DNA from 3 places in the Comamonas sp. wu1-DMT genome. Region 2 is predicted to be linked to each of the others. Evidence: predicted binding sites of a transcription regulator. Region 2 holds the regulator's gene; each other region holds the start of a gene.
The links. The regulator HrcA, encoded in region 2, represses chaperone genes, less so after heat shock. The targets are predictions, from matches to a motif close to TTAGCACTCNNNNNNNNNGAGTGCTAA.

Region 1 (10,708 bases), on a different contig from region 2:
GCAGCGGGCCCCGTGCTTCAGCGCGACCATGCAGGTCTGGAAGTCCACTGCGCCGCTGGAGCGACTATGTATCCATCGCTGGCGGACAACAAGGAACCAAGCCCATGCCTTTCGCGAAGAGTGGCTGAAGGCAAGTTCGGCATGAAGTCCGGTGAAGGATTTTTCAAGTGGACCCCGGAGAGCATCGCGCAAGAGAAACAGCGCTACCAGAAGACGCTGCTGGCAGGTCTCGAAATTCTCAAGAGCGAATTGCCTTCCGTGGGCGACGCTGCCGAGCAATAAGAGGAACGCATGATGAATACACCTCTGATCATCACCGTTGCCCCCAACGGAGCCTACAAGACCAGGGAGCAACACCCCGAGGTTCCTCTGACTGCCGCCGATCTGGCACAGACCGCCAAGGAATGCCTGGACTCCGGGGCGTCCATGATTCATATGCATGTACGCAAGCCTGACGGCAAGCATTTACTCGATGCCCGCGCCTACATTGAAGCCACTGCTGCAGTGCGCAAAGCAGTGGGCCGGGAACTGGTGGTTCAGGTCACCACTGAAGCGGCACAGGTCTACCAGCCATACGAGCAGATGCGGGTCGCCCGCGAAACGGCTCCGGAAGCGATCTCTGTCGGCTTGCGCGAAATACTCAAACCTGAAGTTCCCGAAGCGGATATCCGGTCCTTCTTCACATGGCTCAAGCAGAGCAATGTGATGACCCAGGTCATCCTGTATGACGTGGAGGACGTGCAGGCCTGGCAGCGCCTGCTTGCAAGCGGCGTCATCCCGGCAAACAAATGGTTTCTGCTTTTTGTACTGGGCCGCTACTCCGCCGGTCAGACCTCTTCGCCCATCGATCTGCTGCCGTTCCTGAATGCCCACGACGATGCCCATCCATGGGCGATGTGTGCCTTCGGCCCTCAGGAAAATGCATGCGCGATGGCTGCTGCAAGTCTCGGAGGCCATGCGCGCGTCGGCTTCGAGAACAACCTGTTCCTGAAGAGCGGCGAGCCGGCAGCAAGCAATGCAGCCTTGGTCGCCCAGGTTTGCGAGGGGGCCGCAGCGCTGGGCCGTCCTCTGGCCACGGCTCACGATATTCGAGGCATGTTCCTGAACTGATCAGCACTTCAAGGCAGTAGCGCCTCTTGTGTCTTCAAGTAGTGATCTCTTGGAGGCACAAGATGCTCTGCCGTCAGGCAGATCAGGCGCTCCCTCGACCCCTCCCCCTGCGCCAGCACCGCCAGCAGCTCGTGATGCTCCTTTTGGGATTGCAGCTGACGCTCTCTGGACATCAGCGTTCCAAATCGAATCGCATGCGTTTGGCGCGCGAAGTCTTCGATGGACTGCGACAGAAAAACATTGCCGCATTGAGCAAACAAAAGCCGATGAAACTCCTGGTTGGTTCGAAAAATGCCGCGCGGGTCCTGTTGCTGGATAGCTGCGTCGTGCCCGGCCTGAATGCGCCTGAGCTGCTCCAGGGCATCATGGTCCAGAGGCAGCGCAATTCTGCGCATCGCCTCCAGCTCAAGCAGCTCTCTCATTTCATAGAGATGAATGACTTCCTCCCTGCTGAAAGCCTTCACCATGGAGCCAATGTTGCGCCTGCGCTCAAGCAGGCCAGCACTTTCCAGCTGAGCCAATGCGTCTCGCACCACATGGCGTTTGGCTGCGAACCTTTCCATCAGATCATCTTCGACAAGACGCACTCTGGGAGCCAAGAGGCCCAGAACAATGTCTTCCTCCAATGTCGCGGCAATCACGGATGCACCGTCCTCGGATGGACGGCGCTCCTTGGCAAAAGCGCCCGTCGGCATATGAACTTAACTCCTTGGAATCGAACCCTTGCGCTGCGTCGCGGTCAAGAAATCAAAGTCTGCGCCACGATCGGCCTGCAAAACAGTTTTCTTGAACAGATGCGCGTAACCACGCTCTGCCACAGGAACTTGAACAGGCTTGGCATTCTGACGCATAGCCAGCTCTTCATCGCTGACCAGCCATTTAATACTGCGCTCGCGCACCGACAGGCGAATTCTGTCCCCGGTTTGCACCCAGGCCAATGGTCCGCCAATCGCCGCCTCTGGCGTCACATGCAGGACGATGGTGCCGAAAGCGGTACCGCTCATACGGCCATCGGAAACACGCACCATGTCTTTCACGCCTTGGGCGGCGAGTTTCTTGGGAATGGGCAGGTAACCCGCTTCCGGCATCGCCGCTGCTTTGGGACCGATATTCTTGAGCACCAGCACATCCTCGGCCTGAACATCAAGCTCGGGCGAGTCGATACGAGCGGCCAGATCCTCTGCATTCTCGAAAACAACGGCACGGCCCTCATGCTCCATCAGCTCGGGGTTCGCTGCGGACTGCTTGATGATGGCGCCTGCCGGGGCAAGATTGCCGTGCAGCACAGCAATGCCTCCCTGTGGATACAAGGGGGCATCCAAAGTCTTGACCACATGCTGCTTGAAGCCTGGGCCGGCCGCCTCCAGCTCCTCGCCCAGGGTGCGCCCCGTCACGGTCAGAGCATCCAGGTGCAGCAGGGGCTTGAGCTCTCGAAGCAGGGTATGCATGCCGCCGGCTGCATGAAAGTCCTCCATGTAGTGGTCGCCGGAAGGCTTGAGATCGAGCAACACGGGAGTATTGCGGCTCATGGCGTCCAAAGCCTTGAGATCCAGCTCGTAGCCCAGGCGACCCGCAATCGCGGCCAGATGCACGATGGCATTGGTCGAGCCTCCCATGGCCAACAACACCCGCATGGCATTTTCGAAGGCAGCAGGCGTGAGAATCTTGTCAATGCTCAGTCCAACACGCGCCATGTACACGGCCACCTCACCGGATCGCTCCGCAATTCGAATGCGGTCGGCAGTAACCGCTGGAGGAGTTGCACTGCCAGGAATGCCAATCCCCAGAGCCTCTGCAATGCAGGCCATCGTGCTGGCAGTGCCCGCCACCGAGCAGGTACCCACGCTGGCGACGAGCTGATTGTTGACGTCGGAAATTTCCTCAGCATCAATTTCTTCGGCACGAAATTTTCCCCAGTAGCGCCGGCAATCGGTGCACGCACCCACTCTTTCGCTTCGATGCGATCCCGTGAGCATGGAGCCGGTAACCAGTTGCACTGCCGGCAGTCCGACCGAAGCAGCTCCCATCAGCTGAGCCGGCACCGTCTTGTCACACCCCCCCGATCAACACGACCGCATCCATGGGTTGCGCTCGCAGCATCTCCTCCGTGTCCATGGACATGAGGTTGCGCAGATACATGCTGGTCGGCTGGGAAAAGCTCTCGTGCAGCGAGATGGTCGGGAAGTCCATGGGCAGACCACCTGCCATCAGGATGCCGCGCTTCACTGCCTCAATCAATTGCGGCATGTTTCCGTGACAAGGGTTGTAGGAGCTGCCTGTGTTCGAGATACCGATCACAGGCCTGTCCAGCGCCTTGTCGGTATAGCCCGCTCCCTTGATAAAGGCCTTGCGCAAAAAGAGAGAGAAACCGCGATCACCGTAGTTGGTGAGTCCTTTGGAAATGCCGCTCGAAGCGGCTTCCGGATGAATCGTGGCTTGCTGGCCTGGCTTGTTCGTCATGGGAGGGTTAACCATTGTTGATGCATTGATTATTAATAATATTATTGATTAAAAGAAAAATCGAGCGCTCAAACAAGAAAGCGCATACCTGAAAACCCTAAAGGAGACTTCATGAAACCCACAGAACTCGTTAATCCGGGCATGCGCCGCCGCAAGCTCATTAACCTGGTTGCAACCGCCCTCGTCGCATCTGGTGCATCGGGAGCAGCCTGTGCGCAAACTGACTACCCCACCAAACCCGTGAGGCTGGTAGTTCCCTATGCGCCGGGTGGAGCGACCGATGTCATTGGCCGCGTTCTTGCCAAGCAGCTTTCAGACGCACTCGGGCAGCAGTTCGTCGTCGACAATCGCGCCGGAGCTGGCGGTAGCCTTGGTGCAGGTCAAGTCGCCAAATCACCTGCCGATGGCTACACCTTGCTGATGGGTGCATTCACAAGCCACACCATCAATGCAGCGCTGACGCCTGCTGCGGCTCCTTTTGACATCCATAAGAGCTTCTCTCACATCTCGGTCGTAGGTACCGTTCCACTGGTATTTGTGGTCAACCCCAATGTTCAGGCGAAGTCCGTCAAGGAACTGGTAGCGCTTGCCAAGGCCAGCCCCGGCAGCGTCACGTTTGCATCCGCAGGCAATGGCTCGCCTCAGCATCTCTCGATCGAGATGTTCAAGCGTCAGACACAGGTTGAAGTCGTTCATGTGCCCTACAAAGGCAGCGGACCCGCTCTTTCCGATCTGCTCGGCGGTCAGGTCAATGCCATGATTGACACCGTTCCTGCCGCACAAAGCCAGATCAAGGCAGGCAAGCTCCGGGCCCTGGCCACCACGACCAAAGAACGCGTTGCCTCGATTCCAGACATCGCTACTGTCGTGGAAGCTGGATTTCCAGACATGCAGGTCAGCTCCATGTTTGCACTTTCGGCTCCTGCAGGAACTCCAGGTGCAGTCATTCAGAAGATCAATTCAGCGCTGAAAGTGATTCTGTCCAAGCAGGATGTCAAGGACTCCATGCTCGCCCAGGGCACTATTGCTACCTACAGCACGCCGGACGAGTCGGCCAAGATCATCAACGCCGAATACGCCAAGTGGGCCCGATTGATCAAAGACAGCGACATCAAGGCTGAATAAGCGAAGATAACGGAGCTCCAGGACGCTGCAGCTCCGCTACCTATACTCTGGTGGTGGAAGCCAACCTATCAACCAAAGACCTGAGAGCGGTAGTAGCCCTGAGCCAGACCAAGAGCTTTGGTCAAGCCGCCCTCCTGGTTCACCTCTCCCAATCTGCGCTGTCGGCCCTGATTGCGCGTGTAGAAGCCCAGATCGGAGCAAGACTGTTTGAGCGCACCACTCGCGCTGTCGAGCTGACCGATGCGGGGCATGTTTTTATTGCCCATGCCCAGGAGATCTTGCGAGATACGCAGCGAGCTCTACGGGCCGTGACGGACACCGTCCAGCTCAGAACGGGATCGGTGACGGTTGCCGCACTCCCCTCTTTGGCCGCCTCGCTGCTGCCAAAGGTCTTTGCCGAATTCACGCGGATTCATCCCGGGGTACGCTTGTCCTTGCTTGATACCTTATCTGGCCCTGCGTTTGATCTCGTTCGTGATGGCAAGGTCGACTTTGCACTCACTGCAGCAGATCCCAAGCAAGAAGACCTCGCCTATGAGCAATTGATGGAGGACCAGTTCTTTCTCATCTGTCCCGATGACCACCCTCTATCCAAGCAGGCAGGTCCCGTCGCGATCGAGAACACCTTGGACTATCCGCATGTCTCCATGCCCAGTTCTGCCAGCGTCCGGCAGTACATTGATGCGGATCTGCACTCAAAAGGGCTTTATTTCGCTCCTGTCTTTGAAGTTGACCATATTGCAACCATCGGAGCCCTGGTCAGTGCCGGTCTGGGCATCAGCGCACTGCCTGAAACAGCCGTATCGCTGTTGCAAGCTGGCCGCCTTGTGCAGATTCCTTTGTCGCCCCCTGGAATTCAACGCCCCTTGGGCATGGTGATGCGCCGCCACGCACCTCGAAGCTCGGCGGCCAAGGCATTGGAGGCGTTAATCAGAGCGAGCCTGCACAACCTGGCCTCTCATTCAAGCTAGAGCACTGCTGCAGATTCCGCAAAAGAGAGAGGTCGAAGGGAATGTAAAAAATTCTCCACGAATCGACACGAGCCGCCTGAACCGTCAAAAACCAACAAAAGCTGTGGGAACTTTGTCTTTAGCACTCTCTCTAACGGAGTGCTAATATGAAGATCATGGAAGAAAGGAAACCTGCAATGAAAACTGCCTCCGGCTCCATTGCTACTGCCTTGGCGCCCGCGAACCCCTGGGCGCTGGTACCTCCGCTGGGCAACCTGGATGCCTATATCTCGGCGGTCAATCGTATGCCAATGCTCACCCTTGAGGAAGAGCAGGACTACGCTCGCAAGCTCAAAGAACACAATGATCTGGACGCCGCCGGGCGTCTGGTGATGTCCCACCTGCGTCTGGTCGTCTCCATCTCGCGCCAGTACCTGGGCTATGGTCTGCCTCACGGCGACCTGATTCAGGAAGGCAATGTGGGCCTGATGAAGGCTGTCAAACGATTCGACCCCGATCAGGGCGTGCGTCTGGTCAGCTACGCCATGCACTGGATCAAGGCGGAAATCCACGAGTACATTCTGAAGAACTGGCGCATGGTCAAGGTCGCCACGACCAAGGCCCAACGCAAGCTGTTCTTCAATCTGCGCTCGATGAAGCATGACCTGAAGTCCGATGCTGCCATGGCGGACGAAGAGCTGGCCCTGCGCGAGACGCTGACCTCGAACGAAATTGACGCGGTTGCTGCCAAGCTCAACGTCAAGCGCGAGGAAGTCATCGAGATGGAAACCCGTCTGGCCGGCGGCGATGTGCTGCTGGATCCTTCTCCCAGCGACGACGGAGAGCAGGCCTTCGGCCCCATCGCCTACCTGGCTGATGCCAGCCACGAGCCTACCGCCATGCTTGAATCGCGTCAGCGCGATCATCTGGCGACCGATGGTCTGGTCATGGCCCTGGAGGGACTGGATGACCGCAGCCGCCGCATCGTTGAAGAGCGCTGGCTCAAGGTCAATGACGACGGCTCTGGCGGCATGACGCTGCATGAGCTGGCTGCCGAATACGGTGTGAGCGCCGAGCGCATTCGCCAAATTGAGGTAGCTGCCATGAAAAAGATGAAAAAAGCGCTGGCCGAGTTTGCGTAAACGCCAACTTGCGCTCCAAGCCTTTAAAAGGCTGAAATGCTGAACCTCAAACCCGGATAATTTCCGGGTTTTTTATTTTTCGGCATTGATGCATGTTCTCATGCACACCGATCGCCTATCAAGAATTCAAAAGAGACCTGCCATGCCTATTCGCACTTCGCACATCTTGAAGAACCTGTCCCGCCGCAACCTGGTTGCGGCAGGAGTCGCCATGGTGGCGACAGCAATGGCTCCGGCCGTCCTGGCAGCCGACAACTGGCCCGACAAGCCCCTTCATCTGATCGTGGGCTTCCCCGCAGGCTCCTCGCCCGATCTGACGGCCCGCGCGTTGGCCGAGCCATTGGAGAAGAAGCTGGGTCAGACCATCATCGTGGAAAACCGCGTGGGAGCCGGCGGCAATATCGCCGGCGAATATGTCGCCAAGGCTGATGGCTACACCTTCAGCGTGATGATCAACGGCAATATGACCATTGCCAAGATGCTCAACCCTGCCGTGCGCTATGACCCCATCAAGGACCTGCAGCCCGTGAGCCTGATCGGCGTGGCTCCGCTGGTACTGGTGGCCCCTGCGTCGGCCCCACAAGGCAAGGCCTTTATGGAAGCGGCCGCCAAGGCTGGCGACAAATGGAGCTATGGCTCGCCCGGTGTCGGTACCGTGGGCCATCTGGGCATGGAACTGCTCAAGAGCCGCTCGGCCATCAAGGCCGTGCACGTGCCCTATACCGGCTATCCTCAAGTGTTCAACGGCATTCAGGGCGGCGATTTGAAGCTGTCCATGCTCCCTCCGGCACTGGCCATGGCACAGATTCAGGCCGGCAAGCTGCACGGCATTGGCGTAACCTCTGCAGCACGCAGCCCGCTGGCTCCCGGCCTTCCCAGCCTCAAAGAGCTCGGCGTCAACAACTTTGATCTGGAAATCTGGAACGCCGTGGCTGCGCCCAGGTCCATGCCCAAGGCCCATGTGGACAAACTGGCGGCTGCCGTCAGCGAGATCGTGCGTACGCCCGAGATGCGCCAGAAGCTGTCCATGCAAGGCTGGCAAGCCGTGGGCAGCTCGCCCGAAGGCCTGAGCAACCGCATCCAGCAGGATGTGAAGGCACTGGGCACCATCATTCGCGAGCAGGGCATCACGGCGCAGTAAACACGCCCCCTGAGCCGCCTTGCGGCTTCCCCCGAGGGGGGACGACAGCCTCGCTGCGCGGCGGCGCTTGCTCGCTGTCACCAGATGACGTGCGCCAGTTTTCCTCCATCCCACACGCTGAAGCGACTGCGGGTATCAACGAGAGCTACTGCGGCGTCCTTTATCATGCGCCCGACAGGCATGGGTTTACGCTATGCCGTCGGGCGCATTGTTGTATCTGGGGCAGCGCCACCGCTTTTGGAGCCTTCATGGACGCTGGTACCTGGTTCACGCAGCTCAATGCCTGGCAAGTCATGGCATTGGGCCTGGTTTTTTTCGGGCTTATTTATCTTCTGGGCGGCCTGCTCATGGGCGCTCTGACGGCATCTCTTGCCCGTGCCGGTATTGGTAGGCCACTGGATATACGTCCGCTCAAGCCCGACCAGTTGCAACGTGAATGGCGCCAGTCCTTTCATTCCATACTGATCTTCGGCATAGGCATGATCGTCCCCTGGGGCTTTCTGCAACTGGGCTGGGCCCAGCTCTCGCCCACAGCCAGTGCTGGACGCATCGTTGTGGAGATCTTTGCGCTGCTGATCTGGAACGATGTGCACTTCTGGATCAACCACCGCCTACTGCACACGCGCCGCCTGGTGCGCTATCACGGCGACCATCATCGCTCCGTGGTGACCACGCCCTGGTCCACCTACAGCTTTCACCCCATCGAGGCGCTGATGCTGGGCAACATCATCTTGCTGCCCATGCTGGTGCATGACTTCTACTTCTGGTCGCTGGCCTCGGTGCCGGTGCTGAGTCTGATCCTGAATCTGATCGGCCACTCCAACTACGATTTTTTCCCCTCAGTCTCAGATACCCATCCACTGGCCGCCAGCCGCCGTCACCATCTGCACCACGCGCGCCCGGCAGGCAACTATGGCTTTGCGCTGGCCTTCATGGACCAGATCATGCGCACGCGGGTCGCAGACAACACCCCCAAAAGCTCCAGTCACTGAATGAGCAGGCACCCAGGCCAGCGCCGGTATCCAGTCCTGCGCCACTGGCGGGACTGGCAATCCGTCTTCTACATGATTCTGCTGCCGCTGCTCGTGTGGTGGCAGTGGAGGCATGGCTTCAGCTTCATTCTCTACAGCATCGAGCTGTTTCTGACATTGGGAGTAGGCGTGATTCATCACAACCACACCCATGTGCGCATGTGGTGGGGGCGCTGGACCAACCGCTTCACCGATTACTGGCTGACCCTGCTTCAAGGCCACCCCACCTTTGTGTTCTGGCCCGCCCATGTGGCCAATCACCATCGATTTCGCCATGGACCGCGCGATCTGGCACGCACCTACCGGCCAGAATGGGGCGGCGATACCAATCATCTGTGGGGCTATCTGATGCACCCGGTGCAGGCGGCTTTCGTGCTGTATCCGCTGTTCTTTCGCTGGCTGAACAATCTGCACCGTCACTGGCCTGGCGCCTTTCGCTACTGCATGGGGCAATACACGCTGTGGCTGGGAAGCTGGAGCTTCTTTCTCTGGCTGGACTGGCAAAAGGCGTTGATCTTCATCATTCTTCCCCAGTTGCACGGCCTGCACTGGCTGCTGGCTACCAACTATCTGCAGCATGCCCACGCCGATGGAAGGCCGATGACCAGAGCGCAGCGCAATACTCCAGGTATCGAGCTGAACTACGCGCGCAACTTTGAAGGCCTGGTCAACCCCCTGCTTTTTAATATTGGCCTGCACACCGCGCACCATGAATGCCCGCATGCCCACTGGTCCGAACTGAGCGGGCTGCATGAGCACATTTACCGCCAACGGGTCACACCTGCATTGAACGAAGGTGGCCTGCTGCCTTATATGGGACGCGTGTTTGTATTGGGTCTGGTCTGGCCCGCGGCAAGAACCCAGCCGCAGATGCCGCCCGACGCTGTGAAGTAAAAACCTGTTGAGGATCTATGCCTGTTGCCTATTCCAAGGTCTATCTGCAATCTGCCGGCATGTTTCTGCCTGGTGCCCCGGTGGACAACGCTGGCATGGATGCGTTTGTAGCACCGCTGAACCGCATCTCCGAGCGCATCAAGCGCCGCATCCTGGCCGAAAACGGCATCCAGACCCGCCACTACGCCATTGATGGCGAAGGCCAGACGGTGTTCAGCAACGCCCGCATGGCTGCCGGCGCCATCGAGGAGACCCTGGCCCTGGCCGGCAAAAAGCTCGGCGATGTCGGCTTTCTGTCCAGTGGCTCCTCGGGGGGCGATGCGCTGATGCCCGGCTTTGCCAGCATGATTCAGGGCGAAATGGCCGCCCCGCCCATGGAAACGCTTTCTGTGCATGGGGTCTGCGCCGCCAGTGTGGGGGCCATGCAAGCCGCAGCCATGGCTGTGGAGAGCGGCGCCCATGCACTGGCCCTGTCGGTGGCCAGCGAAATGCCCTCGCGCCTTTTCAAGCGCTCGCGCTTTGCAGCCCAGGGCTATGACACCGATTTCGACGCCCACTTTCTGCGCTGGATGCTGTCCGACGGCGCGGGCGCCGTGTTGCTGGGCGGCCCCAAGGCCCTGCCCCAGGCCAACGGACTGCGCCTCAAGCTCAAGTGGACGCACCAGCGCAGCTTTGCCGGCGACTACCCCGTGTGCATGCAGCTTGGCATGACGGCCGATCGCGGCAAAAGCCATCTGGACTTCCCTGCCTGGAGCGATGCCGAGGCCGCAGGCGCTCTGGCACTGCGCCAGGACATTCGCCTGCTGCCACATCTGTTCGATGTCTGCATTCACGAATATGCAGCCCTGGCCCACC
Region 2 (10,708 bases):
TGAAGACCTCCAGGCGCGCAAGATTGACTTTCGTTCACTCACTGAGGCTATTGAGACCACGACGCCCCATGGCCGGATGTTTCTGCATCTGCTGAGTGCGTTCGCTGAGTTTGAGCGCGAGTTGATTCGGGAACGTTGTCTTGCAGGTCAGCGGGCTGCGCGTGCTGCTGGAAAGACTTGGGGGAGGAAGCGGGCTTTGAGCGATGAGGATGTTGCAGCAGCTGTGTCTGCATGGCGCTCTGGCTGGTACAAGCAAAAAGACCTTGCTGAGATGCTTGATGTGTCAGTTGCTTGCTTAAGAGATCACATCTATCGTGCCGAAAAGCGAGGGCGCTGGCTGGAAGTGAACTTACGTAAGTAAAATGAAATCATGCTCGACGAACGTGCCAAGTTATTGCTCAAAGCGCTGATCGAGCGTTACATCGCTGACGGTCAACCAGTCGGCTCGCGCACTCTTTCACGTGCATCCGGGCTTGAATTGTCGCCTGCCACCATACGCAACGTGATGGCCGACCTGGAAGAGATGGGCCTGATCATCAGCCCTCACACATCGGCAGGCCGCGTGCCGACAGCCAGGGGATACCGCCTGTTTGTCGACACCATGCTGACTGTGGACCGCTGCGATCTTGTAACGCCCGGCCTGATGCCTGAACAGCCGCAGAAGGTGATTGCCAATGCGGCCAATCTGCTGTCCAACCTCTCCCAGTTCGTGGGTGTGGTCATGGTGCCGCGTCGCAGCTCCGTCTTCAAGCATATCGAGTTCGTGCGCCTGTCGGAGCGGCGCTTTCTGGTCATCATCGTCTCGCCCGAAGGCGATGTGCAAAACCGCGTGATCTTCACGGATGTGGATTACGAGTCCTCGCAACTGATAGAAGCCTCGAATTTCCTCAATCACCATTACGCCGGTTTGACAATGGAGGAGGTGCGCACGCGGCTGCAGACCGAGGTGGAGCAATTGCGGGGCCAGGTTGCCAGCCTCATGCAGGCAGCGGTGAATGTAGGCACTGAGGTCATGAGCAACCATGATCGCGAGGATGTGGTGATCGCCGGCGAGCGCAATCTGCTGTCCGTGAGCGATTTTTCCAGCGATATGGGCAATCTGCGCCGCGCTTTCGACCTGTTCGAGCAGAAAACGCAAATCCTTAGGTTGCTGGATTTCTCCAATCAGGCTGATGGCGTACGCATTTACATCGGCGGCGAGAGCCAGACCGTGCCGTTTGAAGATTTGTCTGTAGTGAGTGCTCCCTATGAGCTCGACGGCAAGGTGGTTGGCACCTTGGGGGTGATCGGCCCCACGCGCATGCACTACGACAAGATGATTCAGATTGTCGATATCACATCCAAACTGGTGAGCAATGCTCTGAGTCACAAGCGTTAGGCCCTACAATGGCGAAGTTTTTCTGGTGGCAGCCACGGCTGTTGTCAGTGTTGGGGCGTTAGCTCAGTTGGTTAGAGCAGAGGACTCATAATCCTTTGGTCGTCGGTTCAAGTCCGCCACGCCCTACCAAGCTGCATGAAAGCCTGCCGTCTTCATCGATGGCAGGCTTTTTCTTTGCATGAACGCGAAAAAGTTGTCGATTTGGTCCGAGAGCCGTTTTTGCACTGCTAGAATACAACCCTGTTGCGGCTGTAGCTCAGCTGGATAGAGTACTTGGCTACGAACCAAGGGGTCGTGGGTTCGATTCCTGCCAGCCGCACCACAAAACGTCAAGCCTCAGAACTGAAAAGTTCTGAGGCTTTTTCGTTTCTGGGGTCAGGCTTTGGGTATCAGCAGGGTGAAGCTGCTGCCTTGGCCCAGCTGGCTGCTTATCTGCAGGCTGCCGCCATGACGCTGTGCCACGGTGCGCGTGAAGGCCAGGCCCAGGCCCACGCCATCCATGCGCTGGTGTTGCTGCAGGCGCTCGAACGGCTGGCTGAGTCTGGCCAGCGATGCCTCGTCCATGCCGGAGCCATGATCGCGCACGGCGATGCCCCATTGGCTGTCTTGCTCGACAACGGCGACTTCCACTTGGGCGCCGCCATCCCCAGTCGGTGGCTTGCCGTATTTGATGGCATTGCTCAGCAGGTTGATGACGGCGCGGTGCAGCAGGCCGGGGTCGCCATGCACGCAGGCTTCGGCATCCGGCAGCTCGAACACCAGTCGCATGTTCTGCTGCTGGGCAAGGGTCCAGCAATCCGAGACGGCCTGATCCGCCAGCAGACCAAGATCCACGACTTCGCTGCGGTATTGCTGCTGCTGGGCTCTGGCCAGATGCACAAAATCGTCTGCCAGCTGAAGAGACGACTGGGCATAGCCCTCAATGCGGTCAAACAGTGCATCTTGCGACTCGATGCGCTTGCCTGTGCGCTGCATCTCCAGCAAGGTGATGATGGAGCCTATCGGGGCTCGGATATCGTGGGAGATGAACTGCATGGCCTGGTCGCGCTGGGCCTGTGCACTGCGCAGGTCGCTGATATCGACCAGGGTGATGAGCCAGCCTGAGGTGGGCGGTGCCTCGAAGCTCTGGCTCAGCAGCATCAGATGGCGGCCCTGGGTGTCGCGCCCTTCACTCTGGCGTGACAGAGTGGCTTGCTGCAATGCACTGTGCGTGAGCAGTGGCGTGCTGCAGGCAGTGCGGCCACCGTCGCTGCTGGCGCTGTTCAGGCCGTGGAGCAGGGCGACCAGATCGTCACCTTGCTGGAGTTTGTGCTCCAGGCTTTCGATATAGCGGTGCGCGGCCGTGTTGGCAAGCAGCAGCAGCCCTTCGCGGTCGCAGACAAAAGTGGCCGAGGGCAGTTGGCGCAGGCTTTCGCTGACGAAGTGATGCAATGCGCGCAGCTGGCGCGAGGCTTGCTCCACAGCGTCGATCCGCTGATCGAGGGCATCGCTCTTGAGCGAGGGCGCGGGCAGGCCCTGGCCCTGCAGATCGCGCAGCTCCAGCGCCAGAAAGCGTGTGGCGGCGCGCAGGCGCAGCCAGCTCCAGAGCGGGTAGGCAAGCGACAGGCTCAGCAGTGCCGCAGCGGGGGCTGTCTGCACATGACCCCAACGTGGCGCCAAACCGGCTATCGACAGACTGAGCAAGGCCAGCAGGATGCTGGAAATCAGCCCGCCAGAAGGGCCGAGCCAGGCCAGAGCCAGCAGGCCCAGCAGTACGGGCAGCACATTGAGGCTGCGGTTGAGCGTGGCAGTGGCTGGCTCCAGATGTGTGCCCTCAAGGATGCCGTTGAGCACATGGCCCAGCATCTCCACATTCGAGATCAGGCGCGCATCAAAGCCGATGGGGGCTGTGAATTTTTCGCCAAGACCTGCGGCAGTGGCTCCAATCAGCACGTATTTGCCGCGAAAAGCGACCGCTGGGATATTGCCGCGCAGGATGTCGATATAGGAGTAGGTGGTGAACGGCGAGCCCAGGCTGTTCTGGCGGTCCCGCGAAGCCCGGGCAAAAGCGATGAACTGGGGCTGCAGCTTTTGCCAGGAGTTGGCTGCAACCGAGTCTGCTGGAGGTGGGGCAGATGGTTGGCAGGGTTGGGTGGTCTGGCCCACGCAGTGCAGGCTCAGCGCCATATGCCACCAGAGCTGGCCGGCCTTGCCTTCCTGCGCATAAAAGCGTCGCACCACACCGTCGGCATCCACAGGCATCTGGGTGTGCCCCAGAGCAGCAGCCTCGCTGGCAAGGCTCTGTAAAGGGGTGGTGGCAGCGCTTTGCGCGGCGCGCGTGACGGGCAGCACTACGTTGCCGCTTTTTTGCAGTGCTCGTTGCAGCAGCAGATCGTCGCCGGGGTAGTCCCAGTCTTCCTCGCTGAAGACCACATCCATGCCGATGGCGCGGGGCTGCCCTTGAGTGATGCGCTCCAGCACGGCGGCGTGCAGCGCGCGGCGCCAGGGCCAGCGGCCTATGCTGTCGATACTGTCATCGTCGATGGCCACGATGACAACCTCGGGCGAGGCTGGACGCTGATGAAGCCAGGCCGAGGTGTCCTGAATAATGCCGTTGAAACGTGCCAGCTGCCCCGGGCCGCTGAGCCACCAGGTCATGCCGAGCAGGAAAGCGCTAAGCAACAGCCAGCTCAGGCGCAGGTCCTGCAAGCGGTTTTTACGCAGGTTGGGCGCTTCAACCATGTGGGTGACTCGGTGAGAAGCTCATAAAACAATAGCTTCCAGCGCTTGTCATATAAGCGATCAAGATATGAATCCTATGAAGCTTCATGGAATTCAAGCGCTGGCAGCTATGGTTTTTACTGGCGCATCAAGCGTGAACCGTCGCCGGAAGTCAGCGCCTGCCCCTCGGATGAGGTCACCCAGTTGCCGGTCTGGAATTGGCGCGCGACAGAGAGATTGCTGCGCAGGCCGTTGGCATCCTCGACCTGCATCTGCAGATAGTAGGTGCCAGGAGGCAGATCCTGCGTGCTCCACTGAGGCTGGGTTATCCAGGTGTCGATCAGGGGCGCAGTGAAACCGGCGTCGCTGGCCACCACGATACGGTAGCGTTGACCCTCTTCACCTGCCCAGTGAATATGGCTGCTGCCTTCGCCGGGCGCGCCGCCGATCTGCAGTTCGGGCGATTTGGGTGCCAGGGCCAGTTTCATCTTTTGCGGGGCGGCGAAAGGACCCGCATCCGGCTGGCCGTTGCCGAGCTTACGGATGCTGCCTACGCGCCACATATATTCGCCGACAGGCAGCTTGGCCAGCGTACTGGCAGACAGGGCACAGTCCTTGAGGTCGTTGGCGTCGATGAGCGGCTGGGCAAAGCTGCCGTCGGCTGTGGCTACCTGGATGCGGTAGGCCGAGGCTTCCGCCACCTGGGTGCATTGCAGGCCGTGCTGGCCCTGTCCGATGGTGGCTTCAGGTGCTGGAGACTCATAGAGCGGCGGCACAGGATGAGCTTTGACGCGCAACACTTGCACGCTGCGTTTGCCAGGAATGCCGTTGGCGTCAATGGCGCGAATGGCCGCAATGTAGCTGCCGTCTTCGACACCTGTCAGGCGTGCAGGCGACCTTGTGAACATGCCGCCGCGCACGATCTGGGTCAGCTCCTTGTCCTGAGCGAGCAGCACTTGGTAGCGCACGGCACCAGCCATGGCTGGCAGGGGCAGGCTGACCCAGTTGGCGTCTTCGACAAGAGCGGGCCAGGCCGCAATATCGGGAGCCCCCAGCATGGCTGTGGGCTTGCCGATCTGGCCGTTTGCGGAGACGGACAGACCTTGACCTGGCCTGAGCAAGGCTGAGGGCTGGCCCGTCTGCACGGCGACCGAGCCTTCGTCGACGGCAGCAGCCGTGCGGCCCTCGTCATCACTCATCACCAGAAACTGGGTGCCGCGCACGCTGGTCGAGGCCGCCGGGGTGCGCACCTCGAAGCGGCGCTCGCCATTGGCTTGCCTGGACACTTTTGCTTCAATTGCGCCCTCGCGCAGATCGATGACGGACTGCAGACTGCCGGCTCGGCCTTTGCGGCGCATCTGGCGCAGCTCGACATCGGATTCGGACTGCACGCGCACCAGTGAGCCATCTGCGAGGCGCACGGAGACAAAGGCGTTGGCCGGAACCTGGAGCGAATCGCCTTCCTGCAGCAGCTGGCCTTTTTGCACGGGCTGAGGCGGCGCGTTGACGGAGTCTGCGAGATGGCTCGCAGAGCGTGTGCTTTGCACATCGCCTTGCACAAACACCACCGAAGCCATCGCGGCGCGCAACAGGCGTGTGGGAATTTCCAGCACCGAACCGGGGCGCAGGCGCAGGGGGTTTTCCACCTTGTTGTGACTTTGCAGCGCTGTCCAGCGCTTGTGGTCGCCCAGATAGCGTTCTGCCAGCATCTCCAGCGTATCTCCAGTCACCACGCGGTGGGCAATGGCATCGTTGCCGCGAGGAGTGATCTGGGCATGGGCCAGACCTGTTGCCGTCATCCCTCCAAACGCCACCCACAGCATGCCTGCGCCCAGAATGGGCATCGGGGAGTGGACGGAAAAGAGGTTTTGACGTAAATCAGGCATTTTTAAAGCTAGGTTATGGGGGCTGCCGAACTCAGGCAGCTGGGGCTGCGGGCTGCGCAGCTTCGGGGGCATCCAGGCGGTAACCATAGCCATAAACGGCTGAAATGGCATAGGGCTGACCAGCGCGCAGGTTCAGCAGATTGCGCAGGCGCGAGACATGGGTGTCCAGCGAGCGCGACTGCACCTCGGCGTTGTGGCCCCAGACGACTTCGCGCAGATGATCGCGCGAGAGCAAACGGCCTTGGTTCTGGAACAGCGTCAATGCCAGAGTGTATTCACGGTGCGTAACCTCCACGGGCTGGCCGTCCATCTCTATGCCATTGGTGGTGGTGAGAAAGCGGTAGGGGCCGAAGTCCAGCACGCTTTGTGCCGTCAGCGGATAGGCACGGCGCAGCAGGGCAGCGATGCGAGCACGCAGCTCGCCCGCGCGGATGGGCTTGATCATGAAGTCATCGGCGCCGCTGGCCAGGCCTTCGACAATGTCGGCCTCTTCGCTGCGGTGGGTCACGAAGATGACCGGCACTTCCTTGCTGATCTGCTCGCGCACCCAGCGCACGATATCCGGCCCGCTGCTATCGGGCAGCTCCCAGTCAATCAGCAGCAAATCGAAGCTTTCGCGGCGCAGGGCTTGCTGCAGGGCGGCCCCCTTGAGGTAAGAGTGACAGCTATGCCCGGCTTCCGTCGCGACTTGTTGCAACAGTTCCAGTTGTAGCGGATCGTCATCCAGAGCAGCAATACGCATCGGTAGTTCCTTTAGTGCGAAGGATTACATCCACGCTGTCCTTTGAATGCGGAGGCAGCGTCCATCGGGCAGCGAGGAGCTATTGCTCGGCCGCCTCACGCAGTTGTTCCAGAGCCTGGATCACCAGGTCATCGCTGACACCGTCCAGTGTCTGCAGGCACGGCTTGATGGCGGCCAGAGCCGTCGCGCCTTCGCGCTGCAACCGGGCGATGTTCTGCCCCGCTTCCTTGGGGGCGGCAAAGCCCAGGCTTTGCAGCAGCAGCTGACCGTCGGCGGCCACCAGCTTGAAGTAGAACTGGCCATCGGATTCGCGATACTGCTTGAACTGGGGCAGTGCAGTCTTGGCAGCCTTGGTCTTGGCCTTGCTGGCTTGCGCCAGGTTGCGGATGCCCACGGCGCCGCGCAGTTGCTGCAGCAAAGGAGTCGCCAGCTTGCGTGCCTTGATGGCACCGGCCTGAAGAATCTCTTCCAGCTCTGCCGGGTGGGCAATCAGGTATTCATAACGCTCGCGCATGGGGGCGATTTCACGGTCGATGCGCTCGAACAGGATCTGCTTGGCATCGCCCCAGGCAATGCCTTCGGCATATTGCTGGCGCAGGGCGGCACTTTCCTCTTCGCTGGCAAAGCCTTGATAGATCTGGAACAGGGCCGAGCCTTCGACTTCCTTGGCCTCGCCGGGGGCGCGCGAGTCGGTGGTGATGCTGTTGATGAGCTTCCTGAGTTGTTCACGTGGCGCAAACAGCGGAATCGTATTGTTGTAGCTCTTGCTCATCTTGCGGCCGTCGAGGCCGGGCAGGGTGGCGACGGACTCTTCCACCACGGCCTCAGGCAGCGTGAAGTACTCGCCGCCGTAGATGTGGTTGAAGCTCGACGCCATGTCGCGTGCCATCTCCAGGTGTTGCACCTGATCGCGGCCCACGGGAACCTTGTTGGCGTTGAAGATCAGAATGTCGGCACCCATGAGCACGGGATACATGAAGAGACCGGCGGTCACGCCGTCGTCAGGTTCGCTGCCGGATGCATTGTTCTTGTCCACCGCTGCCTTGTAGGCGTGGGCGCGGTTGAGCAGGCCCTTGCCGGTCACGCAGGTCAGGAACCACGTCAGCTCCGGAATCTCGGGGATGTCCGACTGGCGGTAGAAGGTCACATGCTCGGGGTCGAGACCAGCGGCCAGCCAACTGGCGGCGATTTCGATGGTCGAGCGCTGAACGCGCTCGGGGTCCTGGCACTTGATGAGCGCGTGGTAGTCGGCCAGAAAGTAGAAGTTCTCCACATTCTTGTCGCGACTGGCTTCGATGGCGGGGCGCATCATGCCTGCGTAGTTGCCCAGGTGTGGGGTACCGCTGGGGGTGATGCCGGTCAGAAAACGGGTGGTGCTCATAGGGATCAACAACAGATATCAGTAGCAGACCAGGCGCTGGGCTCAGCGCAGCAAGGCCATGAAGGGGTAGAGGATCAGATCGATGGCCGAGTAGCCCAGGCTCATCAACGGGCGCAGCCAGTAACTGCCGACCACGCCGGCAATCACCAGTGCCATGACGATGAAAAAGCCATAGGGCTCGACACGCGCCACCAGTTGCGCCTGTTTCCAGGGCAGCAGACCGACCAGAATGCGGCCGCCGTCCAGAGGCGGCAGCGGAAAGAGATTGAAAGCCCACATCACCAGGTTGACCAGAATGCCGGCGCGGCACATCTCTAGGAAAAAGCGCTCGTGCAGACCTGTGCCTACCAAGACGATCAGCAGCAGGCCCCAGAACACGGCCTGCACGAAATTGGAGGCAGGGCCGGCCAGCGCTACCCAGATCATGTCGCGCTTGGGGTGGCGCAGATGGTCAAAGCGCACGGGCACGGGCTTGGCATAGCCGAAAAGAAACGCGCCCGAGGTAGCGAAATACAGCAGCAGCGGCATCAAGATGGTGCCGATGGGGTCGATATGCTTGATGGGGTTGAGCGTGATGCGACCCATCATGGCTGCGGTGTTGTCGCCAAAGTGACGCGCAGCATAGCCGTGCGCCGCCTCATGAATGGTGATGGCGAACAGCACGGGCAGTGCGTAAATTAGTACGGTTTGTATGAGTTCGGTGAGTTCCACGCACTGATTGTCTCAGACGCCGCGCCAAGCTGCTGTCTTGTACCGGGACAAGCCGTTTGCCGTTGCAGAAATACGGGTTGCACATAGTTGTGTGGTAAACCAGATGTTGCAAAATGCAACTCGCGCAAATCCGTGGTTGCTGCCTGCACAGCGGAACAGGTTTTGTGCGGGTTGACGAAATCACTACATAACACGGCGTTCGGCAGGACAGGGCAAGGGGATCAATATGACGGTAAGCAAGCGACTGGTGATTGCATTTGTCAGCATCAGTGTTTTTGTCCTGGCTTTGATGGGAATTGCCTGGTCAGCGATGTCTGATGTGCTGGAGGTGTTGAAGGCGGGATCGCTCACGGCGCAGCAGTCGCAGAACTTGATGGCGGAAGTCGAGCGTTCGCGCTGGTGGCTGCTGGCACTGGGCGCCTGGGTCTGCATTTCCTGCACTTGGTCCTGGATCAGCCTGCGCCGCCGCATCGTGGCGCCCTTGCAGGAAGCCATTCTGATTGCCGAGACCGTGGCGGCAGGTGATTTGAGCAAGGAGTTCTCTTCGAATGCCGAAGGCGAGTTCGGTCGTCTTCTGACTGCGCTGAGCACCATGGAAGACACGCTGACCGAGCTGGTGGGCCGTATCAAGCAGTCCACTGATTCGCTGGCTGTTTCGGCCTATGAAATCGATGCGGGCAATATCAACCTCTCCAGCCGTACCGAGCAGCAGGTCAGCGCGCTGACAGAAACCGCAGCCAGCATGGAGCAGCTCACCGTCACCGTGCGTCAGAACGCAGAGCGCGCTCATTCGGCCAGCTCTCTGGCAGTCACTGCATCGGCCACGGCCGGACGTGGCGGTGATGTGGTGGACCAGGTCGTTCACACCATGGATGCCATCAGCGGCAGCTCTCGCAAGATTGTGGACATCATTCAGGTCATTGAAGGTATCGCCTTCCAGACCAATATCCTGGCACTCAATGCGGCCGTGGAAGCGGCTCGCGCCGGAGAGCAGGGGCGTGGCTTTGCCGTGGTGGCCAGCGAGGTGCGCTCGCTGGCGCAGCGCAGTGCCGAAGCGGCCAAACAGATCAAGGAGCTGATCACGGCCAGCGTGACTCAGGTGGAAAGCGGCTCTGGCCTGGTGGGCCAGGCCGGCAGCACCATGAAGGAAATCATGCAGTCCGTAGGTCAGGTCACAGGTCTGCTGAGCGAAATCTCCGGTGCGCTGCAGCAGCAAAGCGAGGGCATCGCCCATGTGAATACGGCCGTGGCTCACATGGACAGCACCAATCAGGAAAACGCCGCCCTGGTCATGCAGGCCACGCAAGCCGCTGCTGCGCTCAATGCGCGCACGCAGGATCTGCAGCAGGCGGTGGGGGCCTTCAAACTCGATGACGATGAGTCACCTGCTCTGGCTCCTTCTGCCATGCCGGCTCCGCGCGGAGCTGTGGCCGCGCAGGCGCGTCCGGCTCGTGCCCGCGAGCTGGCCTATGAAGAACTTTGATTCAGTGAATTTCGTGCAGATAGCCGTAAATGGCTACGACGGTAAAGCCGAAATGGAGGCAGATAGCCATTCCCAGCAGGACTCTGCGGCGCAGTATGGAGTCATCGGCCTGTGCCGACAGCCCTGGCGAGACATGGAATGACTTGCCTCCGGCATAAGCCCGAATCGTCCATGCCGTCCAGAGGGTGGCCAGGGCATAGATCAGCCATGCCTGAGACGCCTGCCAGAACAGCACCGCCACCATCACCGAGTACGCGCACAAAGAGACGATGAGCCAGGGCCAGTGGCGCTGAACAAAGTCTTGCGGCAGCTGCTTTTCCTGCATGAGGCCGCGCCTATTCGGGCTGAAGGCCTATGTCTTTCAGGCCGCCCATGCCCTGGCGCACCACGACGGGGGGATTGTTCAAGGCCATGGGCGTGAGGTCCA
Region 3 (10,708 bases), 200 kb from region 2:
CTGGCCCGGATCGCCATGGAGAAGGACTGCGGCCGCTTTGAATGGAGTTGCCTGGACTGGAACACGCCCTCCATCAAGTTCTATGACAGCCTGGGCGCTCTGCCACAGACCGAGTGGATCCGCTATCGCATGACGGGCTCGGCCCTGCAGGCCATGGCCACGGGTGACAAACAGGCTTGAGCCCCAGACCGGATCATCCAGAGTGATGTGTGCAGCCCTTCGAAGTGATGTGCGCCCCTTTGCAGATTGAGTGTACGCAACATCAACAATGCGGCGCGTTCGCGCTTGCGCCAAAATGAATGGTTTTGCAAAACAATAACAAAGGCGGCAATCAGTGCTGACCTTTCACACTATCTCTGGAATCCAGAATGCCAAGCTATCAAGAACTCATCGCTCAGAAAAATGCGCTGGACAAGCGCATCGAAGAAGCGCGCAGCACCGAAGCCAAGGAAGCCCTGGCCACCGTCAAGCAACTGATCGCCACCTTCGGCTTTACCTCTCAGCAGGTTTTCCCCTGGAAGCCTGAAGAAAAGAAAAAGGTCGAAGCCAGGTACTACGACCCCGAAAGTGGTGCGACCTGGACCGGCCGCGGCAAGCCCCCGAAGTGGATCGAAGGCAAGGATCGCGGCCAGTACGAGATCAAGACCACGCCTACCGTGGACTTCAGCGCGCCGCGCGACGAAAAAAACCCGTTCCCGGTTCAGTAAGCGCCCCTGCCCGTTCAGCCCCCAGCAGCCTGCTCCGCCGGCAGCGGTGCCTTGAGCATGCGCACCAGGGCCGTCACGTTCAGGCATTGGATGAGCAGATCTCCGTCATTGGCACGGATCAAGCGGTCCACAAGCTGATCTGCCGCACCCGCCATTGCAGGAGCCAGTCGCAACTGCCCGCTCTCGAAGCGCACCACGCCTTCGAGATCACTGACCAGCACGCCCAGCTTGAGCCCCTGGAGCTCCAGCACGATCACCTGGCTTTGCGCCGTCCTGATGACAGGTTTGCCAAAGAGCAGGGCTCCCAGATCGAAGACCCATACATAGCCGGCCACGACTCCCTGGCTGCGCCGCGCCAGCGTGCCTACGCAATGCGGCAAGCGACCGGCAGAAACAGGAGCGATGGCCGAGGCACTCTGGGCCTCGAGCACGCAGGCAGCATCCACGGCGAGCACGCTGCGCCCCACAAAAAAGGTCGCCATCTCCATGCCGGCTGCACTGCCCTGGCTGGCCGCCGCCAGGCTTTGCACCCTGGTGTTGCGGCGAGAGACGGCCGCCAGCGCATCGTCCTGCACGGCACCAAACGCCTGCACGGACAAGGCCAGTACCTCTTCGCGATAGCCATCGCTGCGCTTGAACTCCCGGTAACCGCTGCCCGCCGTGATCGCCACCACACAATACCGGCCCTGATACACCATGGCACGGGCCATGCTCTGTCCAGGTGCCAGGGCCAGCATCTGTGGCGGCAGATCCAGCTGCATGCCCGGCTGCAGCTGCACATCCGAGGAGGACATGACCAGGCCCGAGCGGTTCAGGTAAGCCACCTGTCTGCTGGTTGCGCCTCCTGCCTGCACGCCGGTCACGCCTTCCAGCATGGCCTTGAATTCACGCTGTGCATGGAACACCAGGCCAATCCCGCCCAGCACCACGCCATCGGCATTGCGTATGGCCGCGTGATAGACATAGGTCGCGCCGTCATCCTCGTGCTGCACACAGGGGCGCCATGGCGAGACGTGATAGGCCTGGGTCCCGCCCAGCGCCAGAACCTGGTGCAGGCTGTCCATCTCTATATAAGTGCCCAGCAGCCCACGGACCGCGGCATCCGGGCGGCCTCGCTGGCTGACGGCCACGACCCTGCCGCGAACGTCATAGACCATGATTTGCTGGTAGACCGTATACAGGTCGTGAATGGCGGTGAGCAGCGCACAGGCCTCGCTCACCTGATCCGGGGCCGTCTCGCCCAGGGCCTGGTCCTCGAGCAATTCGGACAGCTGCGGCGTCAAGGCCCACCAGCGGCAGTCGTTGGCACGCTCGTAGAGATTGCGATCGAGCAGATCCACCAGCAGACTGGTCAACAGGCTGTTGTCTCTCAGTGCGGTATTGAGCACCGTGCCGTAGAGCGCATCGATGGACTGGGAGAAGACCTCGTTGGTCCTTGCCCCGGTCTCGCCAATCTGCTCCAGCACGGCCTGCAGCCGCGTGTTGTCCATCTGCTTGCCTGCCGTCATGACGCGGCCGTTCCAGACCACACGACGTATGGTGTCCGCTGCGCTGCGTATGGCGTGCAGGGGTGGGCAGAAGCGATGTGCATGTGCCAGCAGGCCCTGGGCCACCGCGGCATCCAGCCCATCCAGACCCGCTTGCGATTGAAGACCGAAGGCCAGCTCCAGCGGCGTCATGATCTGCGCCCGCCAGCCCTGGGGGCCCATATAGCCTTGATAGCCTACCGAGGCCGCCGATTGCACCAGATAGGTGCGTCCGCCATGTACATACAGCGAATCCGCACCATCACGGTGAGGCCGCACGTTCGCACCCACGCCAATCCAGTGCGGATCGCTGCTGGCCAGCACCAGTCCCCGATCATCGAGCAACAGGGCGATGCTGGTCTGCGCCTCTGGTGCGCCACTGCCGTCGACCTGGTCGCGACCGCTCCAGATGCCTTGCATCTCGCCATCAAAGTCAAAACACAGGCACAGCACGCCAATAGGCTGGCGGTTGCCGGCGTGCAGCATGCGATGCGCATAGATCAACGCGCTGCCGTGCCCCGGCAGCAGGTCGGTGGCGCCGAAACTCTGCACAAAGCCCTGGCTTTGCAGAGCGCGGGCAATCAATGCATCCCGGCATGACTGATCTGCGGCCTGACTCCTCTCGCGCGCACTCGCTCGCACCTGGCCTTCGGCATCCAGCAGCAGAATGTCCGCGTAGACCGTGTACTTGCTGCGGTAGGCACGCAGACGCTGGGTGATGGCCGCCTCGTCGCCATCCGCTGCGGCCATGAACTGGCACAGCATGGCGTCGGTCGCCAGAAACCCCACGTCGGCCGTGCGCTCGTAGAGATTACGCACCAGGGTATCGATCAGATGCTGTGCCTGACTGGCCAGCCCCGCCGTCACCCCCGTCACAGCCTGCATCACCATGGACTGCACCAGGTCCTGCTCCAGGCGCTCGAAGCCGCCGCGCGTGGCGGCCATCATGGGCAGCAAGGCCTGCGCCTCCTGTGGGCAGTTCATCTTGGCGGAGGACTCTATGAGCCGCCACATCAGATTCAGCTCCCTGAGCGAACTCTCGCAGCGCCCGACCTGGCGCATATGGGGAATGAAGACATCTGTCTGCAACAGATCCTGGGCGCGCTGCGCCGGGGCAGTCATGGTTTCTAGAGGCATGTTTTGGCAGAGCAAAAGCCAGGCCTATTTGTAAAAACACGTTACACATGACTAAGAACAAACCCTGTTTTCTCGCAGATTTGTCCTGCGACCGACGGGGGAGAGGTCTTGAAAGCTCAGGAATTTGCCTTATTATTAGCACTCGATGGGGTTGAGTGCTAACAGCTTGACCCTAGATATTCCGAATGTCGGCCAGGATGGCTGGCAAGTCTTGTTTCAACTTTGTTGATGTATTTAGGAGTTGGTATGAACCTGCGTCCCCTGCACGATCGCGTGATCGTCAAGCGCCTCGAAAACGAAACCAAGACAGCCTCGGGCATCGTGCTCCCTGATGCTGCCACCGAGAAGCCTGACCAGGGCGAAGTGCTGGCTGTGGGTCCCGGCAAGCGCAATGACAAGGGCGAGCTGATCGCTCTGAACGTGAAGGTCGGCGACCGCGTTCTGTTCGGCAAGTACTCTGGCCAAACCGTGAAGATCCACGGCGACGAGCTGCTGGTCATGAAGGAAGACGACCTGTTCGCAGTCGTCGAGAAGTAATCCTTCCCGAACACATTCTCCTCTTCATGGCTGTCGGCGACTGATTGACAAGCGCTGGCAGCCCAATTGAACCTCATTCTTTAGGAGCCAAAAATGGCAGCAAAAGACGTAGTTTTCGGCGGTGAAGCACGTGCACGCATGGTTGAAGGCGTGAACATCCTGGCTAACGCAGTCAAGGTTACCCTGGGCCCCAAGGGTCGCAACGTGGTTCTGGAGCGCTCCTTCGGCGCCCCCACCGTGACCAAGGACGGCGTGTCCGTGGCCAAGGAAATCGAACTCAAGGACAAGCTGCAGAACATGGGCGCCCAGCTCGTGAAGGAAGTGGCCTCCAAGACCAACGACATCGCTGGTGACGGCACGACCACCGCTACCGTGCTGGCCCAAGCCATCGTGCGCGAAGGCTCCAAGTACGTGGCCGCCGGCCTGAACCCCATGGACCTGAAGCGCGGCATCGACAAGGCTGTCGCCGCCCTGGTGGAAGAGCTGAAGAAGCAATCCAAGGCCACCACCACTTCCAAGGAAATCGCTCAAGTGGGCACGATCTCCGCCAACTCCGACTCCGACGTGGGCGAAATCATCGCTCAAGCCATGGACAAGGTCGGCAAGGAAGGCGTGATCACCGTTGAAGAAGGCAAGAGCCTGGCCAACGAACTGGATGTCGTCGAAGGCATGCAATTCGACCGCGGCTACCTGTCGCCCTACTTCATCAACAACCCCGAAAAGCAAGCCGCGATTCTGGACAACCCCTTCGTGCTGCTGTTCGACAAGAAGATCAGCAACATCCGCGACCTGCTGCCCACGCTGGAAGCTGTGGCCAAGGCCGGCCGTCCCCTGCTGATCATTGCCGAAGACGTCGAAGGCGAAGCCCTGGCGACTCTGGTGGTGAACACCATCCGCGGCATCCTGAAGGTTGTGGCTGTGAAGGCTCCCGGCTTCGGCGACCGTCGCAAGGCCATGCTGGAAGACATCGCCATCCTGACTGGCGGCAAGGTCATCGCTGAAGAAGTGGGCCTGTCGCTGGACAAGGTGACTCTGGAAGATCTGGGCCAGGCTGCTCGCGTCGAAATCGGCAAGGAAAACACCACCATCATCGACGGTGCTGGCGCTGCTGACGAAATCGAAGCCCGCGTGAAGCAAATCCGCATCCAGATCGAAGAAGCCACTTCCGACTACGACCGTGAAAAGCTGCAAGAGCGCGTGGCCAAGCTGGCCGGCGGTGTTGCCGTGATCAAGGTTGGCGCTGCCACCGAAGTCGAAATGAAGGAAAAGAAGGCCCGCGTGGAAGACGCCCTGCACGCTACCCGCGCTGCTGTGGAAGAAGGCATCGTGGCCGGCGGTGGCGTGGCCCTGCTGCGCGCCAAGCAAGCCGTTGGCGCCCTGGCTACCGGCAATGCCGAACAGGACGCCGGCATCAAGCTGGTTCTGAAGGCCATTGAAGCACCTCTGCGCGAAATCGTGGCCAACGCCGGTGGCGAGCCCTCGGTGGTTGTGAACGCCGTGCTGAACGGTTCCGGCAACTACGGCTTCAACGCTGCCAACGACACCTACGGCGACATGCTGGAAATGGGTATCCTGGATCCCACCAAGGTGACTCGCACTGCTCTGCAGAACGCCGCTTCCGTGGCTTCCCTGCTGCTGACCACCGAGTGCATGATCGCCGAAGCCCCCAAGGCTGACGCAGCTCCTGCCATGCCCGACATGGGCGGCATGGGCGGCATGGGCGGCATGGGCATGTAATTGCTCTGCTGCTGACCGGGTGGTTTGCTCCACCTGGTTTGCCCACAACAAAAAGGCCGCATTTGCGGCCTTTTTCTTTTGCGCCGAGCTTCACGAGCTGCTCCGAGCATAAAAAAGCCAGCCGATATCGGGCTGGCTTTTTTATGCAGAGATTCGCCTTAGAAACGATGACGCAGACCGATGGTGATACCGGTACGCTTTTTCGCACCATTGGAGTCGAGCATCACGCCCGCACCGCCCTTGGTCTTGGTGTGATCCACCGCGAAATAGGCGTCCGTGCGCTTGGAGAAGGCATAGTCAGCCACGGCAACGATAAAGTCGGCCTTGCCATTGAAGGCGCCAGTCGCCGATCCCGATTGCTTGGCATGGTAGTAATGCAGACCTGCATTGAGCTGCGGCGTGACCTGGTAGCCAAAGCCAACCTTGAACATCTCACGCTTGTTAGCAAAATTTCCGGGCGCATTACCCGCGATAAAGCCACCATTGGAAGAGCCAGTCCAATATGCATTGAGCAGGCCGGCGTCAAAAATGGCACCAGCCCCCGCAGCACCGAGACTATCCTTGACCTTGTTCTGGCCGTAACCAGCCATCAGATACAGAGGCCCGGTGCGATAGGAGCCGCCCAGTGTCCAGGCATCCACATCGGTGCCGGCCGGCAAGGTGGAGCGCTGGAAAGCACCACCCACAGAAATTCCGTCGGCAGAATAGCGCAGATAGCCGCCTGCGGTTTTCAATGCCAGACCACCTGGCGTCATATCAATACTGCCGCCCTTCTTGGCAAAGGTATTTCCTTCGTCAAAAGAATACTGCAGCCCTGCACGAACCGGCCCGAACTCGGCAACGTACTTGAGCATATTGTTTGCACGCGCGCCCAGAGACATGCCGATTTCAGGCTTGTAGGCATCCATATAAGGGGAATATGGGAACGATGCATAGGTAGAGGTCACCAGATCAAACAGCACGTTGTATTGGCGCCCCATGGTTACCTGACCAAAGCTGGTGCTGCGCAAGCCCACCCAGGACTGCGCAAAGTAAGGCTGAGCGGTGCTGGGCGTGCCCGAATCCGTCCAGAAACGATTTTCCAGGTTGGCAATCGCCGACAAGCCACCACCCAGATCTTCCTTGATATTGATACCCCAGCGGCTCTCCGACATGCCGCCACCGATCATTTTGGTCAGACCGCTTTTATTCGGCCCCTCATTAGTCGTGTGACGAATCGCTGCATCCACAATGCCATACAGTTGCACGCTGCTTTGTGCATAAGCCATTGTTCCCAGAGAACCCAGCACAGCCAAAGCCAATGTTTTTTTCACAAATGAAGATGTCATTGTGTTGCCTCTCTCTTAATTCACTAACAGTTGGTGGAAATTTCATTCTAGAAATGCTTTCTCCGGCAACGAGAGCTTTGGCACAAGCACAACACAGGCCTTTCCCTCTGGGGACAAACCTCTCAGCAAACACCCTTTCAGGTTTAACCCCAGAAATAAAAAAGGCCTGTCTTTCGACAGGCCTTTTAGCTTTTAAGCAATTACTGGCTTATGCCAGCAATTGATTAGAAAGCGTGGCGAATACCCACTTGCACGCCAGCTTGGTTGCGGCCGGAACCGTCAGCCTTCAGGCCCACGGTGTCGCTCACACCCTTGGCAGCCAGGGCCATTGCAGAACCGTCTTGGTTCTTCAGGTAAGCCACAGTGCCGTACAGGGCAGTGCGCTTGGACAGGTTGTGCACATAGCCCAGGGACAGCTGGTGAGCCTTGGCAGGACCTTCTTGGTCGTAGTAGGCGTATTGAGCCTTCACTTCGCCCACGCCACCCACGGGAGCGGACACGCCCAGCAGGTAGTTACGGAACTTGGCGCTGGAGCCAGCATCGGGCTTGTACTTGATTTGCTGGATGTTACCCACAACCTTGGCCACGCCAAAGTTGTAAGAAGCGCCGATGGACATTTCGTCACGATCGCCAGCAGTACCCTTCAGGTTGCCGTAGGCAGCGGTCACGCTCAGGGGACCGTTGTCATAGCCAACGTTACCACCAGCGTAGCGGCCAGCCTTGGTACCTGCAACAGTCTTCTCGTCGAAAGCGTAGCTGATGTTGCCGGTGAAGCCGTTGAAGTTAGGCGAAGAGTAGGACACCATGTTGTTGGCACGGATGGTGTTTGTGTCGCCAGAAGCGGCGAAACCACCAAGAGTAGACCAACGGCTGTAGCCCATGTTTTGGCCGATACCGGTAGCACCGAACAGGTCATACTTCAGACCGGCACGGAAAGTGGGAGTGGTTTCACGACCCAGGCGAACTTCACCGAAGTTGCCGGACAGACGCACTGTGGATTCGCGCTTGAAGTCGAAGCCGTTAGCGTTGCCGGTGTCGCCGAAGATTTCGCCTTCCAGCCAGAAGCCAGCCTTCAGACCGCCACCCAGGTCTTCGGTACCGCGCAGGCCCAGACGGCTGGTCGCGTTACCGCTGCTGTGCACGCCGTACTTGGCGTCGTTGCCCACAGCGTTGTCCACGTAGGAAACGCCAGTGTCAACGATACCGAACAGAGTCACGGAAGATTGAGCCATTGCGGCGCCGGAAGCGGCCAGCACTGCCAGGGCGATCAGAGATTTTTTCATTACGAGTTACTCCAAGGTTTAGAAGGGCGCCGGTTCTATGGGAGAGAGACTTGAGCCTCGAGCTCCACCGGTTTCCCGCGCCAACCTCCTGGTGGGGAAGTTGGGTCTATTGCACCAGACCACCGAGCCCAGCGCAAAGGAATTCACCCAAAACTGCTCGATTCGGCGCGTTTTCGTTGCACCACCGCAACAAACACCAAGCCGCACTAGCGGGCACACCCTTAGGGGTTTCGGCCTAGGATTGCCCCAGCGCAAGTTGCGGATGAGCCACTCTGGTGTACCTTATGTGCATTGACGCCAGACAGGCGCCGCACTGAGTTCTTTTTAGCCATGGACAAGTTTCTGACCGCTGCCGATGCAGCTCTTCGCACTTTGTTTGCCGACCCGGTGGCCGCAGAGCGCTCGCCTGCCGCAGGGATCGCCGAAGCCGACCTGAGCGATGAACAGCGCAGGCTCTCCGCAGCCTTGATGCGCGTCAATCATGTGGGCGAGGTCTGTGCGCAGGCCCTGTACAACGCCCAGGCCATGGTGACCAAGGACATGGAGTTGCGCGAGCATCTGCTGCATGCCGCTCGCGAGGAAATGGACCACCTGGCCTGGACCCGCGAGCGCCTGCATGCCCTGGGTGACAGACCCTCGTTGCTGAACCCGCTGTGGTTTGCTGGCGCTTTTGCCATTGGCACGATTGCTGCCAAATTCAGCGATGCCGCCAGCCTGGGTTTTGTGGTCGAAACAGAAAACCAGGTCTCCGCCCACCTGGCAACCCATCTGGGCCGCCTGCCCGAGGAGGACGAGGCTTCGCGTGCCGTGGTCGAGCGCATGAAGGATGACGAAGAGCGTCATGCTGCAGCAGCGATCGACGAAGGAGCGATGCAACTGCCCCCGATTGCCCAGGGGCTGATGCGTGTGGCAGCCAAAGTCATGACGATTACGGCGCATCGCATCTGATCAGCGCCTGTTCAACAAAAACGGGCCGTTGAGGCCCGTTTTTCGATCGAACGTCCAGTTCAGGCTTCGACGATGTCGAAACCCGTCGTGATTTCTGCCGTCTTTCCCAGCATGATGGTGGCCGAGCAGTATTTGTCGTGGCTCATGGCGATGGCACGTTCGACGGCACCGGCCGGCAGGTTCTTGCCGCTGACCGTGAACTGCATGTGGATCTTGGTGAACACCTTGGGGTCGGTCTCTGCGCGCTCGGAAGTCAGCTGCACGCTGCAGCCCTTCACATCGTGGCGACCGCGCTTGAGGATGAGCACCACGTCGTAGGCCGTGCAGCCGCCGGCGCCGGCCAGCAGCATCTCCATGGGGCGTGGTGCCTGGTTGCGACCGCCGTTGGCCGGGTTCTTCTCGTCCGGTGCGCCGTCCATATTGACCACATGGCCGCTGCCGGTCTCTGCCACAAAGCCCATGCCCGAGCGCGTTCCGGTGGCCGCGCCTGTCCAACTAACCGTGCATTCCATTGTTTTTCCTCTCAAAACTGTTGCAATTTTGCATCAAATACATAAAAACCCGAATCTTTTGATGCACAGAAAACACAAGCCTCATACAATACAACCCAAGCGTTACCTGTGAGGTCAAACCCGCAGGCAAACTGCAGATTGCTGGTTAATACCGATCTGTATCGCACCCTTTGTCTCCTCCACCTCCTCTAATGGTGGATTCAGCCCCTAGCTCCTGAGCTAGGGGCTTTTTTTTTCGTGCCTGCTCATCCTGCTTCTCAGAGCAGCAGCATGCACCTCTTGAGCGAGTACTGCAGCGCAGCAAGCAAGGGCCTATCATGATCGGCTTCCATGCACCCGGCAGGCTGATTGCCCTGGCTCTGGTGCTCTGCTTTCGATTTGCACCATGACTCAAGCCCTGACCCCTGCCGATTATCTGACTCGCATCCTCAATGCACGCGTCTATGACGTTGCCGTGGAGTCGGACCTGGACATTGCCAAGAACCTCAGCCGCCGCCTGCACAACAAAGTGCTTCTGAAGCGCGAGGACCAGCAGCCCGTGTTCAGCTTCAAGTTGCGCGGCGCCTATAACAAGATGGCCAATCTGACGGCCGAGCAGCTGCAAAAGGGCGTGATCTGCGCCAGCGCGGGCAACCATGCCCAGGGTACGGCGATGAGCGCCAAGAAGCTGGGCTGCCGCGCCGTGATCGTGATGCCCACCACCACGCCCCAGGTGAAGATCGATGCCGTGATCGCCCTGGGCGGCGAGGCGGTGCTGGCCGGAGAAAGTTACTCCGATGCCTACAAACACGCCGTCAAGCTGCAAAAGTCCGAGGGTCTGACCTTTGTCCACCCCTTTGACGACCCCGATGTGATTGCCGGCCAGGGCACCATCGCCATGGAGCTGCTGCGCCAGCTGCAAAAACTGGGCAGCCAGCGCCTGGACGCCATCTTCGTGCCCATCGGCGGCGGCGGCCTGATTGCCGGCATTGCCAACTACATCAAGGCCGTGCG

Region 1: the regulator HrcA is predicted to act here: its motif matches at 5,785-5,811, upstream of rpoH (RNA polymerase sigma factor RpoH).
Region 3: the regulator HrcA is predicted to act here: its motif matches at 3,506-3,532, upstream of groES (co-chaperone GroES).

What each region holds. Positions count from the first base shown of each region.
Region 1 covers NZ_JBANEM010000011.1:195,047-205,754, reverse strand. The annotation lists gene V8Z78_RS17040 (3-hydroxyacyl-CoA dehydrogenase family protein) at 1-282, shown strand, start outside; gene V8Z78_RS17035 (beta-keto acid cleavage family enzyme) at 295-1,110, shown strand; gene V8Z78_RS17030 (GntR family transcriptional regulator) at 1,119-1,751, opposite strand; partial or broken gene V8Z78_RS17025 (IlvD/Edd family dehydratase) at 1,812-3,570, opposite strand; gene V8Z78_RS17020 (tripartite tricarboxylate transporter substrate binding protein) at 3,682-4,695, shown strand; gene V8Z78_RS17015 (LysR family transcriptional regulator) at 4,746-5,666, shown strand; gene rpoH (RNA polymerase sigma factor RpoH) at 5,843-6,787, shown strand; gene V8Z78_RS17005 (Bug family tripartite tricarboxylate transporter substrate binding protein) at 6,930-7,928, shown strand; gene V8Z78_RS17000 (sterol desaturase family protein) at 8,177-8,920, shown strand; gene V8Z78_RS16995 (fatty acid desaturase) at 8,921-9,853, shown strand; gene V8Z78_RS16990 (StlD/DarB family beta-ketosynthase) at 9,871-10,708, shown strand, end outside.
Region 2 covers NZ_JBANEM010000002.1:2,472-13,179, reverse strand. The annotation lists gene V8Z78_RS04105 (recombinase family protein) at 1-361, shown strand, start outside; gene hrcA (heat-inducible transcriptional repressor HrcA) at 371-1,378, shown strand; tRNA gene V8Z78_RS04095 (tRNA-Ile) at 1,431-1,507, shown strand; tRNA gene V8Z78_RS04090 (tRNA-Arg) at 1,624-1,700, shown strand; gene V8Z78_RS04085 (CHASE2 domain-containing protein) at 1,754-4,099, opposite strand; gene V8Z78_RS04080 (FecR family protein) at 4,216-5,922, opposite strand; gene V8Z78_RS04075 (response regulator transcription factor) at 5,996-6,706, opposite strand; gene V8Z78_RS04070 (tryptophan--tRNA ligase) at 6,786-8,087, opposite strand; gene V8Z78_RS04065 (site-2 protease family protein) at 8,130-8,798, opposite strand; gene V8Z78_RS04060 (methyl-accepting chemotaxis protein) at 9,025-10,281, shown strand; gene V8Z78_RS04055 (hypothetical protein) at 10,283-10,606, opposite strand; gene V8Z78_RS04050 (L-threonylcarbamoyladenylate synthase) at 10,617-10,708, opposite strand, start outside.
Region 3 covers NZ_JBANEM010000002.1:200,914-211,621, forward strand. The annotation lists gene V8Z78_RS05040 (GNAT family N-acetyltransferase) at 1-180, shown strand, start outside; gene V8Z78_RS05045 (H-NS histone family protein) at 369-707, shown strand; gene V8Z78_RS05050 (chemotaxis protein CheW) at 722-3,370, opposite strand; gene groES (co-chaperone GroES) at 3,617-3,907, shown strand; gene groL (chaperonin GroEL) at 4,001-5,644, shown strand; gene V8Z78_RS05065 (porin) at 5,803-6,972, opposite strand; gene V8Z78_RS05070 (hypothetical protein) at 6,945-7,196, shown strand; gene V8Z78_RS05075 (porin) at 7,197-8,255, opposite strand; gene coq7 (2-polyprenyl-3-methyl-6-methoxy-1,4-benzoquinone monooxygenase) at 8,586-9,203, shown strand; gene V8Z78_RS05085 (OsmC family protein) at 9,263-9,715, opposite strand; gene ilvA (threonine ammonia-lyase, biosynthetic) at 10,101-10,708, shown strand, end outside.